Regions from separate parts of the Massilia sp. PAMC28688 genome, predicted to be linked through region 2. Evidence: predicted binding sites of a transcription regulator. Region 2 holds the regulator's gene; each other region holds the start of a gene.
What was found. The regulator FNR, encoded in region 2, switches genes on or off when oxygen is low (the NO sensors DNR and NnrR bind a similar motif). The targets are predictions, from matches to a motif close to TTGATNNNNATCAA.

Region 1 (5,863 bases), 420 kb from region 2:
CTGCTATTGGCCATCACCATTGCGTTTCCTTCCTTCACGCCGGCCAATCTGATCAGCGCCCTGGGCATCACGGGTATTGCGATTGGATTTGCATTCAAGGATATTTTCGAGAATTTCCTGGCGGGTATTCTGATCCTGATAACCGAGCCGTTTCGCATCGACGACCAGATCATTTTTGGCGCCTTCGAAGGTACTGTGGAGACCATTGAAACGCGCGCCACGATGATCCGCACCTATGACGGGCGCCTGGTCGTCATTCCCAATGCGGAGTTGTTCAAGGGTTCATTCATTGTGAATACAGCCTTTCCCACGCGCCGGCTGGAATACGACGTGACCATTGGCAATGGCGACGATATCCTCAAGGCCAAGGACATCATGCTGGGCGTCCTTGATCGGCTGCCCGGCATCGAGGCAGAGCCGGCCCCAGACGCCCTCGTGATTGAATATGCCGATTCCGGCGTCACCATCCGCATTCGCTGGTGGATCAAGCCGCCGCGACGCGCTGATGCGCTCGACATTCGCGATCAGGTGCTAAGCGCCGTCAAGGCCGAATTGACGCGCAATGGCATCGACCTGCCCTATCCGACCCACCAGATCCTGCTTCATGACCAGACCGAAGACACCGACGGCGACCGTGCCCGCCAGCGTGAAGGCTGGCCGCCGTCGCGGGAAACCACGGTGTCCCACGCATCGTCGGGCAAGTACCCGTGAGAGGCGCGCAGCGATCCCGCCATTGCAGGCCGGAGCCTCGCCCCTCGGCCAGCATCTGGCTTGGCTGCCCCGGTTCCACTGTCCATGACATGCGGCCAACCCCGGGCAGATCACATGGCCGGCGCGGGCTTGCCCGAGTTCGGCCGCTTATTTGACGATCAGGGCATTCCGAACTTCGCGCACCCCGTCTACCCCGCGCGCCACATCGAGCGCGCGGCGGATGTTGTCGGGCGAATCGACAAAGCCACTGAGCTGGACAGTGCCGCGAAAAGTTTCCACTTGCACGTCCCGGGCCTTGACGTCAGGATCGGCAGCCAGTGCTGCCTTGACCCGGGCGCTGATGGCCGTATCGCTGATCGCCACGCCGATCCTGCGATCGCTTCCATCGGTAGCACACCCTGCCAGAACCAGCAGGGCAACACATAGCGCTTTAAAAGAATTGGCACGGTCCATGGTTTTCTCCGTCAAGGCGTAGGGCCAGCCAGAAAGCAGCCGGCATGGCTTGTTTGACTGTCGATCGCGCCGCCAGTTCCAGCTGCGCGCCACCGATCCGCCCACTCCGCTATGATGGTGCCATATAAACACTGTTTTCCCTCACCAATGCAAAACCATGCGGACTAAGCGCCTGCGCCCTGTCGCACTGGCCGTCGCAGCAACTATCGTGGCGGCGCTGCTGGTGCTGAACCTGAGCATTGGCGATAAGCAGATCGACCAGCGCTTCCAACGCATTTACACCATTGCCGATCCGCAGTTTGAACGGACCATGGGCGTCATTCTCGGTCCCGATCTGGCGCCGGGAAACAAGGTTCAGCCACTGCTCAATGGCGAACAGATTTTCCCGGCCATGCTGGGCGCCATCCGCAGCGCGCGCCACAGCATCACGTTTGAAACCTATATCTTCTGGTCAGGCAGGATCGGCCAGGAATTTGTCGACGCGCTGACCGAGCGCGCGCGTGCCGGGGTACGCGTCCATGTCCTGCTCGACTGGATCGGCGGGCAACTCGATGACGCGCAGCTCAGGCACCTGCAAAACAATGGGGTCCATGTGCGCCGCTATAACACGCCGCACTGGTATAACCTGCACCTGCTCAATAACCGTACCCACCGCAAGCTGCTCGTGGTGGACGGGCAGATTGGCTTTACCGGCGGTGTGGGCATTGCCGACCTGTGGCGCGGCAATGGGCAGCATCCGACGCAGTGGCGCGATACCCATTTCCAGGTCCAGGGACCGGTGGTGGGCCACATGCAGGCCGCCTTCATCGACAACTGGCTGCAGGCAACGGGAGAAGTCCTTCACGGCGACGCTTACCTGCCGCCGCTGCAAGCTGCTGGCAGCCAGAAGGCTCAGGTGTTCACCAGTTCACCGGGCGGCGGTGCGGAAAGCATGCAGCTCATGTATCTGCTGTCGATCACCAGTGCCGCCAAGGTGATTCGCATGTCGGCCGCGTACTTCGTGCCGGACACCGTGGCCGTGAATGCCCTGGTGGCGGCCGTGCGGCGCGGGGTCAAGGTCCAGATCATTCTCCCTGGCGAACATCTGGACTGGGAAATCGTGCGCCGTGCCTCGCGCGCGACCTGGGGGCCGCTGCTGCGCGCCGGCGTCGAGATCCACGAGTACGTGCCGAGCATGTACCATGCCAAGGTAATGATTGTCGATGACTTGTGGGTATCGGTTGGCTCCACCAACTTCGATGCGCGTTCGTTTGCCATCAACGATGAAGCAAACCTTAACATTTATGACCGTCAGTTCGCGGCCGACCAACACGCCATTTTCGAACAAGACCTGCGCCGCTCGCGCCGGGTCACGCTTGCGGAATGGGAATCGCGCGGCGCGCTCGACAAGCTGCTCGATGCCGGCGCCGGGCTGATCAGCTCCCAGCTGTAGCCGCGCGTCGGTATGGCGTGGCTGCGAAGAGGCATAACCGTCTCCCGGCAAAGCCGAACCCTGCTCCCAGCTTCCCGGCATTAGCGATCAATTTTTGATGCAGGTCAAATACGGCGCCGGGGCGGTCGGCGTACATTGACAGTCCGCCCTCCCACTACGGACAACCGCCATGTACAAAACCATCCTGGTCCACGTTGATGAAAGCGCCCGCTCGGCCCACCGTACCGCTGCCGGCATCGCACTGGCATTGGACTACGAGGCGCATCTGGTCGGCGCGGCCATGACCGGACTGCAGACCGAGTTGTTGCCGGTGAGCGCTTACGGCGTGGGCCTCGGGATGGCGGCGCTGCCCATCGACAATCTGCGCACCGACGCGCGCCAAGCGCTGGCCGGCTTCGAGGCTGCCGCGTCCCGCGCCGGCGTGCTCTCGCTGGAACAACGCTGCATCGATGATGAAGCGGGCATCGGCATCAGCATGCAGGCACGCTACAGCGACCTGGTCATTGTGAGCCAGAGCGCGCCTGACGAATTCCGCCCGCGCCTGCGCTCCGACTTTCCTGACTACGTGGTGCTTAACGCTCCGCGCCCGGTGCTGGTGCTGCCCGTGGGCGGGGCCGGCCCCGCGCTGGGCAAGCGCGTCACGGTGGCCTGGAATGGCAGCCCGGAGGCCGTGCACGCCATTGCCAGCGCGCTGCCCCTGTTGCAGCGCGCGGCGGCAGTGGACGTGGTGGTGCTGGAGCCAGAGGCGCGTCCGGGCACGCACGGCGAGCAGGCCGGTGCCGACATGGCGCTGTACCTGGCCCGCCATGGCGTGCCGACCGAGGTCAGCGTGCGCGCCGGCGGCCACGACGATGGGCAGGCCCTGCTGGACTTCGCGCGCGAAAAACAGGCCGACCTGATCGTCATGGGCGCCTACGGCCACACCCGCTTCCGCGAGCTTTTATTGGGCGGCATGACGCGTCATCTGCTGGCCCATTCCCCCATTCCCCTATGGATGGCTCATTAGCGGCCGGCACCGCCCCGGCGCCGGCACCGGTATTTCGCATCCGCCACCTGAGCAAGACCTATGGCGCCGGCGAAGTGGCCGTGCACGCCCTGCGCGACGTCAACCTTGACATCGGACGGGGCCAGTTCGTGGTGCTGCTGGGGCCGTCTGGCAGTGGCAAATCAACCCTGCTCAACATCCTGGGCGGCCTCGATACCGGCAGCAGCGGCCAGGTGCTGTTTCGCGGGCGCGATCTGTCCGCCGCCGGCGAGGCCGACCTGACCGCCTACCGGCGCCGCCATGTCGGCTTCGTGTTCCAGTTCTACAATCTCATTCCCAGCCTGACCGTGCACGAAAACGTGGCGCTGGTGACGGACATTGCTGCCGACCCCATGCCGGTGGACGAGGCCGTCGCCCTGGTGGGGCTGGCCGCGCGCAGCCACCATTTCCCGGCCCAGCTCTCCGGCGGCGAACAGCAGCGCGTGGCCATTGCGCGCGCCATCGTCAAGCGCCCCGACGTACTGCTGTGCGACGAGCCAACGGGTGCCCTCGACTATGCCACGGGCAAGCTGGTGCTCGACGTCATTGCCCGCATTAACAGCACCCTGGGCACGACGGCCATCGTCATCACCCACAACGCGGCCATTGCCGGCATGGCCGACCGGGTCATCCGCCTGGGCGACGGGCGCATCCAGAGCGAACAGGCCAATGAGCACAAGCTGTCGCCGGCAGAGCTGTCATGGTAGGCCAGTCACGGTAGGCCAATGCGGACCCTCACGCGCAAGCTGTGGCGCGACCTGCGCCGCATGTGGAGCCAGGCGCTGACCATTGCCCTGGTGGTGGCGTGCGGCGTCGGTGGCTTTTTGACCAGCCTGTCGGCGGTCGAGTCGCTCGAAGGTGCACGCGACGGCTTTTACGCCAGCGGCCGCTTTGCCGACCTGTTCGCCGGGGTCAAGAACGCGCCGCTGTCGCTGGCGTCGCGCCTGCGCGAAGCACCGGGCGTGGCCGACGTCCAGACCACGCTCGAGCAGGTGGTGCGGGTGGAGATTCCCGGCGTGCCCGAGCCGGTCATCGGGCAGCTGATCGGCATCGACCAGTTGCATCCGCACCGCATGAACCTGGTCACGGTGGCGGCCGGGCGCGGCCTGCGCGGGGGACCGGCGCGCGCCGACCATGATATCGAGACGCTGGTCTCGCAAGCCTTTGCCCGGGCGCGCGGCCTGGGACCGGGCTCGCGCCTGCGGGCCCTGATCAACGGCAAGCAGCGCACCTTGCTCGTGGTCGGGGTGGCGCTCAGTCCTGAATTCATTTTCGCCGGGCTGTGGGGCATGCCCGACGCGCGCGGCTTCGGCATCTTCTGGATCGACCGCGAGGTGCTGGCCGCAGCCTACAATATGGAAGGCGCCTTCAACCGCGCCGCCTTCAAACTGGCGCCGGGAGCGCGCGTGGAACCGGCGATCGCCGCCATCGCGGCCATGGTCAAGGCCTATGGCGGGCGCGAAGTGTTTGACCGCAGCCAGCAGGTATCGCACGCCATGCTCGACAACGAGGTCAGGCAGCAGCGCGTGATGGGAACCATCTTGCCTGCCATTTTCCTGGGCGTGGCCGCATTCCTGCTCAATGTGGTGGTGGCGCGCATGGTGTCCACCCAGCGCGAGCAGATCGCCACGCTCAAGGCGCTTGGCTACGCCAACGCCGCCATTGGCGCCCACTACCTGCAATTCGTGCTGCTCATTGTCGGCGCCGGTCTGGTGCTGGGGGTCGGACTGGGCAAGGAACTGGGCTATCTGCTCACGCGCCTGTACGCCGAAACGTTTCATTTTCCCACGTTCGAGCACCGCATCAGCCCTGCCCTGCTGCTTATCGGGGCCGCCATCACGGCCGGCACAGCCATCGCCGGGACCGTGCACGCGATTGCGGCCAGCGCGCGCCTGGCACCGGCCGAAGCCATGCGCCCACCGGCCCCGCCCCGCTTTGGCCCCACCCTGCTCGAGCGGCTGGGCATCCAGGCAGCCGGCCCGGCCCTGCGCATGACGGTGCGCAACATGGAGCGGCGCCCGGCGCGCACCAGCCTGGCCATCGCCGGGGTCGCGGCCGCAGTGGCCATTGTCATCATGGGAAATTTCTTCCGCGATGCCATTGATGTCGTGGTCGACAATCAGTTCACCCTGGGCCTGCGCGGCGACATCAGCATGTGGACCACCGATCCGGTCAATGACAGCGTGCGCCACGAATTGCGGCGCCTGCCCGGGGTACGCCATGTGGAGTCGCTGCGCTTTGTC
Region 2 (5,863 bases):
TCCGCGCCGAAGGCTTTCCGGCTTACCGCGTCTGGCCCGCGGGCGAACGCGGCCAGTATGCTGCCATTGTCTACCTGGAACCGTTCAGCGTGCTCAACCAGCGTGCCTTTGGCTACGACATGCTGAGCGAGCCGGAGCGGCGCGCCGCCATCGAGCGGGCGCGCGATTCCGGGCAGGCAGCCGTCACCGGGCAGGTGACGCTGGTGCAGGAGGCGGGCGCAGTCAGACAGCCCGGCTTTTTGATGTATGTGCCGGTCTACCGCAATGGTGTGGCGATCAATGCGGGTAATCGCCGCCAAGCGTTTGACGGCCTGGTATACGCGCCGTTTCGCATGCACGATTTCATGCGCCGCATCAGCAGTACCGTGCAAGGCCAGGTGCATCTGGAGATTTTCGATGGCGGCGGCACCCGGCCCGGTGATCTCATGTTCGCCACCTCGCACCCGTCGCCGGCGCAGATGCGAGCCTACCCCAACGCACTGACCAGCGTACTGCCGGTGGACCTGCCGCAGCACCAGTGGACCATGCGCGCCGTGGCGCTGCCCGGTTTCGAGGCCACGGTGGACCGCCAGAAGGCGCATATCGTGCTGGTGGCCGGCACCATCATCAGCCTGCTGTTTTTCGGCGCCGCGCGCACGCTCACCGCGCGCCATGAATTGGTCACCAGCATGGCCGAAGACATGCGCAGCGCGCTGCTGCAGTCCGAGCGCGCCTACCAGTCGATGTTCGATTCGGCGCTGCAGTTTTCGATTGTCGCCACCGACCTGGCGGGGACCATCACCGCCTTCAGCAGCGGGGCGGTACGCATGCTGGGCTACCAGCCGGCGGAACTGGTGGGCATTGAAAAGATGAACAAGTTCCACCTGCCGGCCGAACTGGCGGCGCGCCAGGCCGAGCTTGCGCAGGAACTGGGGCGCACGGTCGATGCCGACGAAGTGCTGACGGCGCGGGTGCGCCTGGGCCAGGCCGAAGTGCGCGAGTGGACCTATGTGGGCAAGAACGGCGAGCAGTTTCCCGTCAGCCTGGCCGTGACCCTGATTCATGACGCCAGCGGCAAGGTGAGCGGCTTTTTGGGCGTGGCCTACGATATTTCCAGCCAGCGCAGCATGCAGGACATGCTGATCCGGGCCAAGGAAGGGGCAGAAGCGGCCAGCCGCGCCAAGACTGATTTCGTGGCCAACATGAGCCATGAGATCCGCACCCCGATGAACGCGGTACTGGGCATTACCCATCTGCTGGGCAAGACTGCGCTGGCAGCCGAGCAGCGCAAATATGTCGACATGATCAGCAATTCAGGCCGGGCCCTGATGGCCATCCTCAACGATGTGCTCGATTTTTCCAAGATCGAGGCCGGGCGCATGGACCTGTCGCCCACCGCTTTTTCCCTCGACGACCTGCTCGACACGCTCGGGTCGATCATGACCGTCAATGCCGGCGACAAGCCGATCGAACTGGCGGCCTACGCCATGGCCGATGTGCCGCGCCAGCTGGTGGGCGACACGCTGCGCCTGCAGCAGATCCTGTCCAACCTGCTCACCAACGCGCTCAAGTTCACCGAACAGGGTGAAGTGGCGCTGGTGGTCGAACTCGAAGAGCGCTTTGATGCGCGTGTCACGCTGCGCTTTTGTGTGCGCGATACCGGCATCGGCATGGATGCCGAACAGCAGTCCAGGCTGTTTTCAGCCTTTACCCAGGCCGACGCCTCCACCACCCGGCGCTTTGGCGGCACGGGACTGGGGCTGGCCATTTCGCGCAGCCTGGCCGAACTCATGGGCGGGACCATCGCCGTGACCAGCACGCCGGGGTCGGGCAGCGTGTTCTGCCTGACCGTGACACTTGGCATCGATACCCAGGTCAAGGAAGACGTGCTGGCGCCATCGCTGCGCAAGTTGCGCCTGTTGATCGTCGATGACAGCCCGACCACCGTCGCTGCCCTGGAACAGCTGTGCCGCGCGGCCAACTGGCGCACGGTCTCGTTCAGCGACAGCGGCGCCGCCCTCGAGTACGTGCAGACGCTGGACCCTGGCGCCATGCCGTTCGACGCGGCCCTGGTGGACGCCAGCCTGGAAGGGGACGCGGCCAGCCGGCTGACGGCGGCCCTGGCCGGGATCTGCCGGCGCGCCGGCAAGCCGCTGCTGGCACTGCAGGCGCCGCACGCAAGGGCCACGGCGATGGCCACGGCGATGGGCGAGAGCAGTGGGCCGGTGGTGCTCAAGCCAGCCACCGCGCGCAGCCTGCGCCAGGCCATGCAGCAGGCGTTTGCACCGCCCGCGGCCGCGCGCAGCGGCATGCCGGTGGCGGCGCCGCGCCAGCGCCTGGCGGGCGTGCGCATGCTGCTGGCCGAGGACAACGACCTCAATCAGTTCGTGGCCCGCTCCATCCTCGAGGCTGAGGGTGCGCAGCTGCATATCGTCGGCGATGGCGCGGCGGCGGTTGACGCGCTGCGCGGGCCGGAGCGCTTCGACCTGGTGCTGATGGACGTGCAGATGCCGCGCATGGATGGCCTCGAAGCCACCCGCATCATCCGCCAGGAGCTGGGCCTGACCTTGCCGATCGTGGCCATGAGCGCGGGGGTGATGGTGGCCGAGCGGGAGCATTGCTCGGCAGCCGGGATGAGCGCCTTCGTGGCCAAACCGCTCGACCCGGCCGGATTCGTGCCAATCTTGCTGCGTCAGCTTGGAGCGGCGCCGGCGCCGGCACCGGTGGCGCAGCTAAGCGGGGTGTTCGATGTCTCCAAGCTGGTGCGCATGAGCGAAGCCAATGGCTCGCGCGCCGGGCTGGTGGCCATGATCGGCAAGGCCATCAAGGCGGCGCAGGCGCAGCGTGCCGAAATCCCGGACCTGTATGCGGCAGGCGATGTGGCGAGCGTGCTGCGCCGCCTGCACGATTTGCGCGGCACGGTGGGCATCCTGGGCGCCAGCGATTTTGCACAGGCCTCGCTGGCACTGGAAAGCGCCTTGAGGGAGCAGGGCAGGCACAGCGAGCCGCAGTTCGATGCCATGCTGCGCGAACTGGACCGGGCGCTGGGCGTGGCCCAGGCCTGGTGGCGCCAGGCCGACCCTGGCGCGGCAAAGGAATAGGCAAGGGGCGCAGCTCAGGCCCGGCGCACGACCACAATCAGGAGATAGGGCTGCACTGTTCGGTACCCGCGGCCATGGCCCGCATGCGGGCCGGGTCGAGAATGGTCATTGCGCGCTTGTCCACCGCCAGCAGGCCCTGCTTTTTGAAGCGTGACAGGATGCGGCTGATGCTCTCGATGGTCAGGCCGAGGTAGTTGCCGATGTCTTCCCGCGACATGCGCAGCTGGAACGACTGCGCCGAATAACCGCGGGTGGCATAGCGCGTCGATAAATTGGTGAGGAACACGGCGAAACGTTGTTCCGCGCGCATATTGCCCAGCAATAGCATGACATTTTGCTCACGCGTGATTTCCTGGCTCATGATGCGGTGGAAGTGGCGCAGCAGCGTGGGCACCTGGCCAAACAGGTCTTCCAGGTGGGCAAAGGGAATTTCGCAGACTTCGCTGTCTTCCAGGGCCACCGCGTCGCAGTGGTGGCGGTCGCCGCTGATGGCGTCCATCCCCAGCAGCTCGCCGGCCATCTGAAAGCCCGTGATCTGCTGCTCGCCGGCGGCATTGACCTGCAGCGTCTTGAAGTGGCCGAAGCGAATTGCATACAGGTTGCGAAACGGCTCGCCCATCTGGTACAGGCGTTCGTCGCGCGCCACCCGGCGCCGCTGGCCGATGATGCTGTCAAGCCGCACCATGTCCTTTTCGTCCAGCCCCATTGGCAGGCAAAGTTGATGCATGCTGCAGGCACCGCAGCTGGCCTTAAGCGCGGGAACATTTAAAGGGATCAGGGCGGTGGATTCATTCATGGGCACATGATACCGCAGGGGGCAGGCCGGTGGCGCCCCAAATTGGCCATGGCTACCGTGCCGGAGCGCTATTTCCGAGCAATTGTGCGCGCTGGCATCGAACTTGGCCGGTGTAAAATTGGCATATGATAAATATGGAATTACCGACCGATCCGGCATCCATGCCCGCCTTCCTGACCGGTGGCGGGCGCATGGCGCAGGAAATTGCCAATGCCAACTGGGCCGGGCATCCGCTCGGGCCGATTCACCAGTGGCCGGCCGCACTGCGCACGGCCTTGTCCATGATGCTCAATTCCCACACCCCGTCCTACCTGGTGTGGGGCAGCGAGTACTATGGCTTTTTCAACGATGCCTATATACCGCAGCTGGGGCTCAAGGCGGACGGCGCCCTCGGTGCGCGCTTTCGCGACACCTGGGCCGAAGCGTGGGACGTGGTGGGCCCCATTGCCGAGCGCGCCTTTGCAGGCGAAGGCAGCCACTTCGAGCAGATGCCCATTGTGGTCGAACGCTCGGGTTTTCCGGAGCGCTGCTATTTCACCTTTTCATACAGCCCGGTGCGCGACGAACACGGGGATGTGGTGGGGGTGCTGTGCAGCACCACCGATGTGACGGACCTGACGCGGGCCCTGAAGGCGTCGCGCGAGCTGGAACAGCGCCTGCAGCTCTCGCTCGACGCTTCCGGCAATATCGGCACCTGGAGCGTGGACCTGGCATCGAACATGACGTATGTGGACGAACGCTTTGCCCGCCTGTTCCATGTCGATGCCGAAGCGGCGCGCGGCGGGCTTGACCTGTCGCGGTTTACCAGCATGATCGATGCCAGGGACCGGGACCGGGTGCTGGCAAAAATCGCCGCCGCCATGGCCAGCGGCGAGCTGTATGAAGCTGAATACCGCCTGCCCCAGTCTGACCGGGCCGAGGTGTGGGTGATGGCCAAGGGGCGGGTGTTCGAGGATGCCGTGAGCGGACAGCGCCGCTTTGCCGGCGTCGCCGTGGACATCACGGAGCGCAAGCGCCAGGAGCAGTCGCTCAAGGAAAGCGAGGCGAAATTTCGCACCATCGCCAACGCCATGCCGCAGATGGTCTGGTCGACGCTGCCGGACGGCTTTCACGACTACTACAACCAGCAATGGTATGACTTCACGGGCGTGCCCCAGGGCTCGACCGATGGCGACGCCTGGAACGGCTTGTTCCACGCCGAAGACCAGCCGCGCGCCATGGCGCTGTGGCGCGCCTGCCTGGCCAGCGGCGCCGTGTACGAAATCGAATACCGGCTGCGCCACCACTCCGGCCACTACCGCTGGGTACTGGGGCGGGCCCTGCCAGTTCATGACGAACAGGGCGAGATCATCCGCTGGATGGGGACCTGCACCGATATCCATGCCCACAAGGCCGCCCAGGAAGAGCTGCGCAAGGCCAACCAGCAAAAGGATGAATTCCTGGCCATGCTGGCCCATGAACTGCGCAATCCGCTGGCGCCGATCAGCACTTCGGCGCAGCTGCTTGGCCTGCCCAGCGTGAGCGCAGCGGCCATCAAGCGCGCCAGTGAAGTCATTACGCGCCAGGTCACGCACATGACCGGCCTGATCGACGACCTGCTGGACGTGTCGCGCGTCACGCGCGGCCTGGTCACCCTGGCCGACGACCTGTGCGAGCTGGAACCGATCGTCAGCAGCGCCCTGGAACAAACCCGCCCCCTGGTCGATTCGCGCGGCCACCAGCTGGTGCTGCACATGCCGCCCGGGCCGGTGAGCGTGCGCGGCGACCGGATTCGCCTGGTGCAGGTGATCGCCAACCTGGTCAGCAACGCCGCCAAGTACACGCCGCAGCGCGGACGCATCGAAGTAGCGCTGCACGCGGACGAGGAGCAAGTGCGGATCGAGGTGAGCGACAACGGCAGCGGCATCGAGGCCGACCTGTTGCCCCAGGTGTTCGACCTGTTCACCCAGGGCTACCGCACGCCGGACCGGGCCCAGGGCGGCCTGGG
Region 3 (5,863 bases), 900 kb from region 2:
GTGGCCATGGCCGCGCGCCGCTTCATGCTGCGCCACCTGGATGCCTGCGCCATGCTGCGCTGCCTGGGCCTGACCCAGAACCAGGTGACGGCCCTGTACCTGATCGAATTTGCCCTGGTGGGACTGGTGGGCAGCCTGCTGGGCGTGCTGGTGGGCTTTGCCGGCCATTATGTGCTGCTAGAACTGATCGGCTCGCTGCTGGCGACCGATTTGCCGCCGGTCTCTTTCCTGCCTGCCTTGCAGGGTGTGGCCACCGGCATGCTGCTGCTGATTGGCTTCGCCTTGCCGCCAGTGCTGCAGCTGCGCAATGTGCCGCACAACCGCGTGATCCGGCGCGAGCAGGCCGCGCCCAAGCCGCTGGCGCTGGCCACCTATGGCATGGGCGTGTGCGTGTTCGTGCTGCTGCTGTTGTGGCAGGCGGGCGACGTCAAGCTGGCGCTGGCCACCGCGCTCGGTTTCCTGGGCGGCTTTGCCGTTTTCGCACTGGTGGCCTGGCTGGGCATTGCTTCGCTGCGCCGCTTGCGCGGCCTGATCAACCACCAGAGCTGGCGCTTTGCCGTCACGTCCCTGCAGCGGCGTCCCGGTGCCACCGTGGTGCAGGTGGTGTCGCTGGCGCTGGGCCTGATGGCGCTGCTGCTGCTGACCGTCGTGCGGGGCGACCTCATGAGCGCCTGGCGCAGCGCCACGCCGCCGGACGCCCCCAACCGCTTCGTGATCAACATCATGCAGGACCAGAAGGCCGACATCGAGCGCCGCCTGGCCGCCGCCGAGGTGCGCGACGTGCTGCTGTACCCGATGATCCGGGGCCGCCTGACGGCCGTCAATGGCCAGCCGGTCACGCGCGAGAGTTACCAGACCGATGATGCCCGGCGCCTGTCGGACCGCGAATTCAATCTCTCCACCACCGCCGACCTGCCGCCCACCAACGAAATCATTGATGGCAAGTGGTACCAGGATGGACCCGGCGTGGCCGAGGCGTCGGTGGAGCAGGGCATTGCCAAGACGCTGGGCTTGAAGCTGGGCGACACGTTGCGCTTCAATGTGGGTGGTCTGGATGTGGACGCAAAGGTCACCAGCCTGCGCAAGCTGGAGTGGGGATCGATGCGCGCCAACTTCTTCGTCATCATCAATCCCGCCGCCATGCAGGATGCGGCCCAGACCTACATGACGGCGTTCCACCTGCCGCAGCAAGCGCAGGCCCTGCCCAATGCCCTGGCGCGCGAGTTTCCCAACCTGACCGTGATCGATGTCAGTGGCATCATCCGCCAGCTGCAGGATGTGCTGGACCAGGTGGTGACGGCGGTGGAATTCCTGTTCGCCTTCACGCTTGCCTCGGGCGTGCTGGTGCTGTATGCGGCGCTGATGGGGTCGCAGGATGAACGCACCCGCGAGGCGGGATTGCTGCGCGCGCTCGGGGCCACCCGGCGCCAGTTGTCGCAGGCGCAGTGGATCGAGTTTTCGCTGGTGGGCGGCCTGTCCGGCCTGCTGGCAGCGTCCGGCGCCGCGGCACTGGGCTGGGCCCTGGCCACCTACCAGTTCAAGTTCCCGTGGACCTTCAGCCCCGTGGTGTGGCTCGCCGGGCTGGTGGTGGGCGCACTGTGCGCCATCATTGGCGGCTACCTGGGCCTGCGCAATGTGCTGCGCCAGCCGCCGCTGCAGACACTGCGCGAAGCGTAATCAGCTTCAGCCGGCGCTGGCGCGCTCGCGCAAGAATTGGGAGAACGAGCTGGCCGGTTCCGCCAGTTCGCCCGGCGCCAGGTCGAACAGCGCCCAGTAATAATCCTGCTTGCCGCGGCAGATCTGGGCCGGCGCGATGTACTTGTGCCACCCTTGTGAAAAGTCGCGCGAGAACATGCCGTCGCCATCGCGGAACCAGGGGATGATGCAGCGCTCGCGCAGCGCGTCCAGCAGGGAAGTGGGGGCGTCGTTGTCGCAGGCCACCTCGTAGTGCGAATCCATGCTCGCTTCGGTCTCCACCACCAGCAGCTTGGCCGCGCCATCGCTGTTGTACATGAGGATGCCGGCCGGGCTGGAATACACGTAGTGCTCGACGATGCCGTGCTCCCGGATCAAGTCCCGCACCAGCGCCACAAAGGCCGGATCGCTCACGAAACCATAGTTGTTCACGGCCAGCATGTCGCGCAGGGGGCCGGAGCGGGCAGCGAAATATTCATCCTGCAGTGCTGTGATTTCGCTTTCCAGCCGGTCGAGCGCATCGTCGTCGCTCTTTTTGATATAGCGGTCGATCAGGCCACGGTTGAAGGCATCGACCGCCACCTTTTCGTCGGCCACGCCTGTAAACAGGATTTTTTTGCAGGGCAGGGCGCGCAGCGCCTCGCACAATTCCACGCCATTCATTTGCGGCATCGAGTAGTCAACGACCACCACCGAGGGCGTGAGGAAGCGCTGGCGCTTGAAGCTGATACGGTGGATCTGGTCGATGTCAAAGGCGACGCTGCATTCTTCGTGCGAGCGCGGATAGGTGTCGTAAGTCGGATGCAGGCCATTGCCGAGTTGTTCGCCCCGTTCCTGCAGCCATTCCAGGGCGGCGCGGGTATCGTGAAAGGCCTTGCTGGCCAGGGCCGGGTCAAGCTGGAATGAGAGGCTTTTCAAAAAGCTGTCGCTGTCGTCAATCAGGACGGTCAGGCTGGGATGATGGTAGATCGGGAGACTCATGAAAGTGGTTCCTGGTGGGGGAATACGCGGGGTGCAGGGGCGGGGCGCGGCCTGGGAAATTCGAGCACGAACATGGTGTAGGCCTGTTCGCGCGACTTGCAGATGATGCGGGCATGCCAGGCATCCATGATCTCCTTGCACAGCGCCAGCCCGATGCCGGAACCGGAATTGGCCGGATACGAGTAGAAGCGCTGGAAAATCAGCGGCAGCCGGGCCGCCGGGATTCCGCACCCGGTATCGATAAAGAGCAGGCGCGGCCTGGCATGATTGCCGTCGATGATGATGCGGATGCGTCCCTTGCCCGCCCGCTGCAGCGCCTTGAGCGAGTTGCGCAGCAGGTTCAAAAGGATGACCACGGACAGTTCATGGCGGCCTGCGAAAGTAAAGTCGGCGCGCACGTCGACCCTCACCGCGTCGCGCTGGGACTGGGTCGCAAACGGGTAGCGCCTGATCACCGCTTCGACCACCGATTGCATCGATACCTGTTCATCGGCTTCGAGCTGCTGGCGCACGGCGCTGGCGGAGAGCAGGAACAGGTCCACCATGTGGTTCATGTGGCGCACTTCATGCTGGATGCGGCCCATCGCTTCAGCCAGCGCGTGCCAGTCGGCAGCTGATGGGTCACGTCCTGAAGCGATGCGGCGGTTAATTCCGCGCACATTGGCGTCCACGCTCACCAAAGGCGTGCGCAGTTCGTGCGACACGGTGGCCAGCGCCTGCGCCATGCCGGCCAGCTTTTCATTGGCCAGCACGCGCCGCCCTTCCTTGGCCAGCGAAATGACGACGATGGTGAAGGCATAGATTGGCAGATGCTCGAGTACTTCGCGGCGTAGCAGAAAGGCCGGGTCGCCCAGCACCGCAAACAGCGCGCAGGCGGCGGCCACGCCGGCGGCCAGGCTGAAGAGAGCACAGCGAAACGGGAAATGAAACAGGACGATCAGGGAAATGAGCAGCGACTGCGCCCACACGAGCGAGCCAGCATTCATCAGGTACAGGAAGGTGAACTGAAACGGCAGCACGTAGGTGACGGCAAAGGCAAAGTAAGCATCGCGCCAGCGGCCCTTGAACAGGTCATTGGCCCACGGCGCCGGCAGGCACAGGGCCATGCCCACCAGGCGCAGCAGCAGATTGTCGTAGGGCTGGGGGAACCAGTAAGTCCAGATCAGGTAATAGGCGGGCATGCCAATGCAGCCAACCCACGACAGCACGATGAAGCGCCAGGTCTCGCGGTCAAATTTGCGTTCGTGGCGCAGGAAGGCGCGCACAAAATTTTGCTGCAGCGCCAGGACGGTCTGTCCGGGAAAGCGGGTCAATGTGCCCATGAAGCCGTCTCGTATGTTCTTGATATTTCTCAATTGATTCGCATCAAACGCCATATTGTAGCGGTGAGGAAAGGTTCGGTTTGATCTAGATCAACACCTGTTGATGTTGCTCGGAAGCTAATGATCTCCGGCAGAAAATGAAAATTTTTCTGGAGAGAAAACCATGACCCATACTGCCGCCAAACCCGCCTTTTTCCCTATGCCAGCCGAGCAGCGCATGCCTGCTTTTGTCACCCGCCGCATGGATGAGCACTATGTGACGCGCGTACAACAGCTGCTCGGCGGCGAGCACATGCATGTCTGGCAGCCGGCCGGCGCCGGCGCGATCATGCTGGCCGGGAATGACTACCTGTGCATCGCCCAGGAGCCCGCTCTGCTGGCGGCCCAGGCCCGCTGCCTGCTGGGCAGCCAGACGGGCATGCTGATGTCCTCCGTCTTCCTGCAGGAAGGTAGCACCCAGCACAGGCTGGAAGCCAAACTGGCCGCCTTCATGGGCGCTGAAAATGGCGTGCTGGCCCAATCCGGCTGGGCCGCCAATGTCGGCCTGCTGCAAACAATTGCCGGGCCCGGCGTGCCGGTCTACCTGGATATGCTGGCCCATGCCTCGCTGTGGGAAGGCGTGCAGTCGGCCCAGGCCATCGGCGTGCCCTTCGTTCACAACGATCCCGAGCACCTGGCGCGCCAGGTGGCAAAGCACGGCGCCGGCGTGATCGTGGTGGATGCCCTGTACAGCACCAACGGCAGCATCGCGCCCCTGCACGCGATGGTGGAAGTGGCCGAGCGCAGCGGATCGATCCTGGTGGTGGACGAGTCCCATTCGCTGGGTACCCACGGCCCGCGCGGCGCCGGCCTGGTGGTGGAGCTGGGCCTCGCCGAGCGCGTGCATTTCCGCACCGCGTCCCTGGCCAAGGCATTCGCCGGGCGCGCAGGGCTCATCACCTGTTCCAGCCACTTCAAGGGTTACTTCCTGTCGGCCTCACGCCCTGCCATTTTCAGCTCCTGCCTGCTCGAGCATGAACTGGCCTGGTTCGACGCGGCGCTTGACTTCATCGCCACTGCCGATGAACGGCGCGCTGCCCTGCACGCGAGCGCACGCCGGGTACGGGCCGGCCTGCGCGAGCTCGGTTACAACGTCGACGATGGCACCGAGCAGATCATTGCGCTGGAAGCGGGGCCGGAGCCGAAAACGCTGGCGCTGCGCAAGGCGCTGGAAAGGCGGGGCGTGTATGGCGCCGTGTTCTGCGCTCCCGCCACCGCGAAAAACCGCTCGCTGGTGCGCCTGACGCTCAACGCCAGCCTCACGCGCGACGAAGAAGCGCGCCTGCTGCGCGCCTGCGCCGACATGCGCGAGGAGGTGGACCTGGACAGCTGGTCCTCGACCCGGCGCGGGCGGCGTCTCACGCTGGTATGATGGCGGCATGGACGAATCGAGCAATCAACAGACTTTATACAGTGTAATCGGCGGCGAGGCGCGCGTGCGCGAACTGGTCGACCGCTTCTACGACCTCATGGAACTGGAGCCGGAGTTTGCCGGCATCCACGCCCTGCATCCGAAGCCCAACGACAGTTCGCGCGACAAGCTGTTCATGTTCCTGTCGGGCTGGATGGGCGGGCCGGACCTGTTCGTGGAGCGCTACGGCCACCCGCGCCTGCGCGCGCGCCACCTGCCGTTTGCCATCGGTTCGTCCGAGCGCGACCAGTGGCTGCGCGCCATGGCCTGGGCCATGGAAGATATCGGCATCGAGGAAAACCTGCGCCTGCGATTGATGGAATCGTTTTACCAGACGGCCGACTGGATGCGCAACAAGGCCGACTGAGATGACCAACACGCAATTTCTGCTCTTGATGGGGGCACTGGTGGTGGC

Region 1: a site for FNR is predicted at 2,691-2,704, ahead of KY495_RS20155 (universal stress protein). Genes of this name have one in related genera too.
Region 3: a site for FNR is predicted at 4,079-4,092, ahead of cqsA (alpha-hydroxyketone-type quorum-sensing autoinducer synthase). Genes of this name have one in related genera too.

The regions. Positions count from the first base shown of each region.
Region 1 covers NZ_CP080378.1:4,526,886-4,532,748, reverse strand. Annotated here, with positions in the region: gene KY495_RS20170 (mechanosensitive ion channel family protein) at 1-711, shown strand, start outside; gene KY495_RS20165 (BON domain-containing protein) at 859-1,074, opposite strand; gene KY495_RS20160 (phosphatidylserine/phosphatidylglycerophosphate/cardiolipin synthase family protein) at 1,322-2,596, shown strand; gene KY495_RS20155 (universal stress protein) at 2,766-3,602, shown strand; gene KY495_RS20150 (ABC transporter ATP-binding protein) at 3,587-4,327, shown strand; gene KY495_RS20145 (ABC transporter permease) at 4,346-5,863, shown strand, end outside.
Region 2 covers NZ_CP080378.1:4,111,411-4,117,273, forward strand. Annotated here, with positions in the region: gene KY495_RS18500 (CHASE domain-containing protein) at 1-3,080, shown strand, start outside; gene fnr (fumarate/nitrate reduction transcriptional regulator Fnr) at 3,118-3,876, opposite strand; gene KY495_RS18510 (PAS domain S-box protein) at 4,011-5,863, shown strand, end outside.
Region 3 covers NZ_CP080378.1:3,207,643-3,213,505, forward strand. Annotated here, with positions in the region: gene KY495_RS14325 (ABC transporter permease) at 1-1,677, shown strand, start outside; gene KY495_RS14330 (response regulator) at 1,684-2,676, opposite strand; gene KY495_RS14335 (HAMP domain-containing sensor histidine kinase) at 2,673-3,998, opposite strand; gene cqsA (alpha-hydroxyketone-type quorum-sensing autoinducer synthase) at 4,162-5,409, shown strand; gene KY495_RS14345 (group II truncated hemoglobin) at 5,417-5,815, shown strand; gene KY495_RS14350 (DNA recombination protein RmuC) at 5,817-5,863, shown strand, end outside.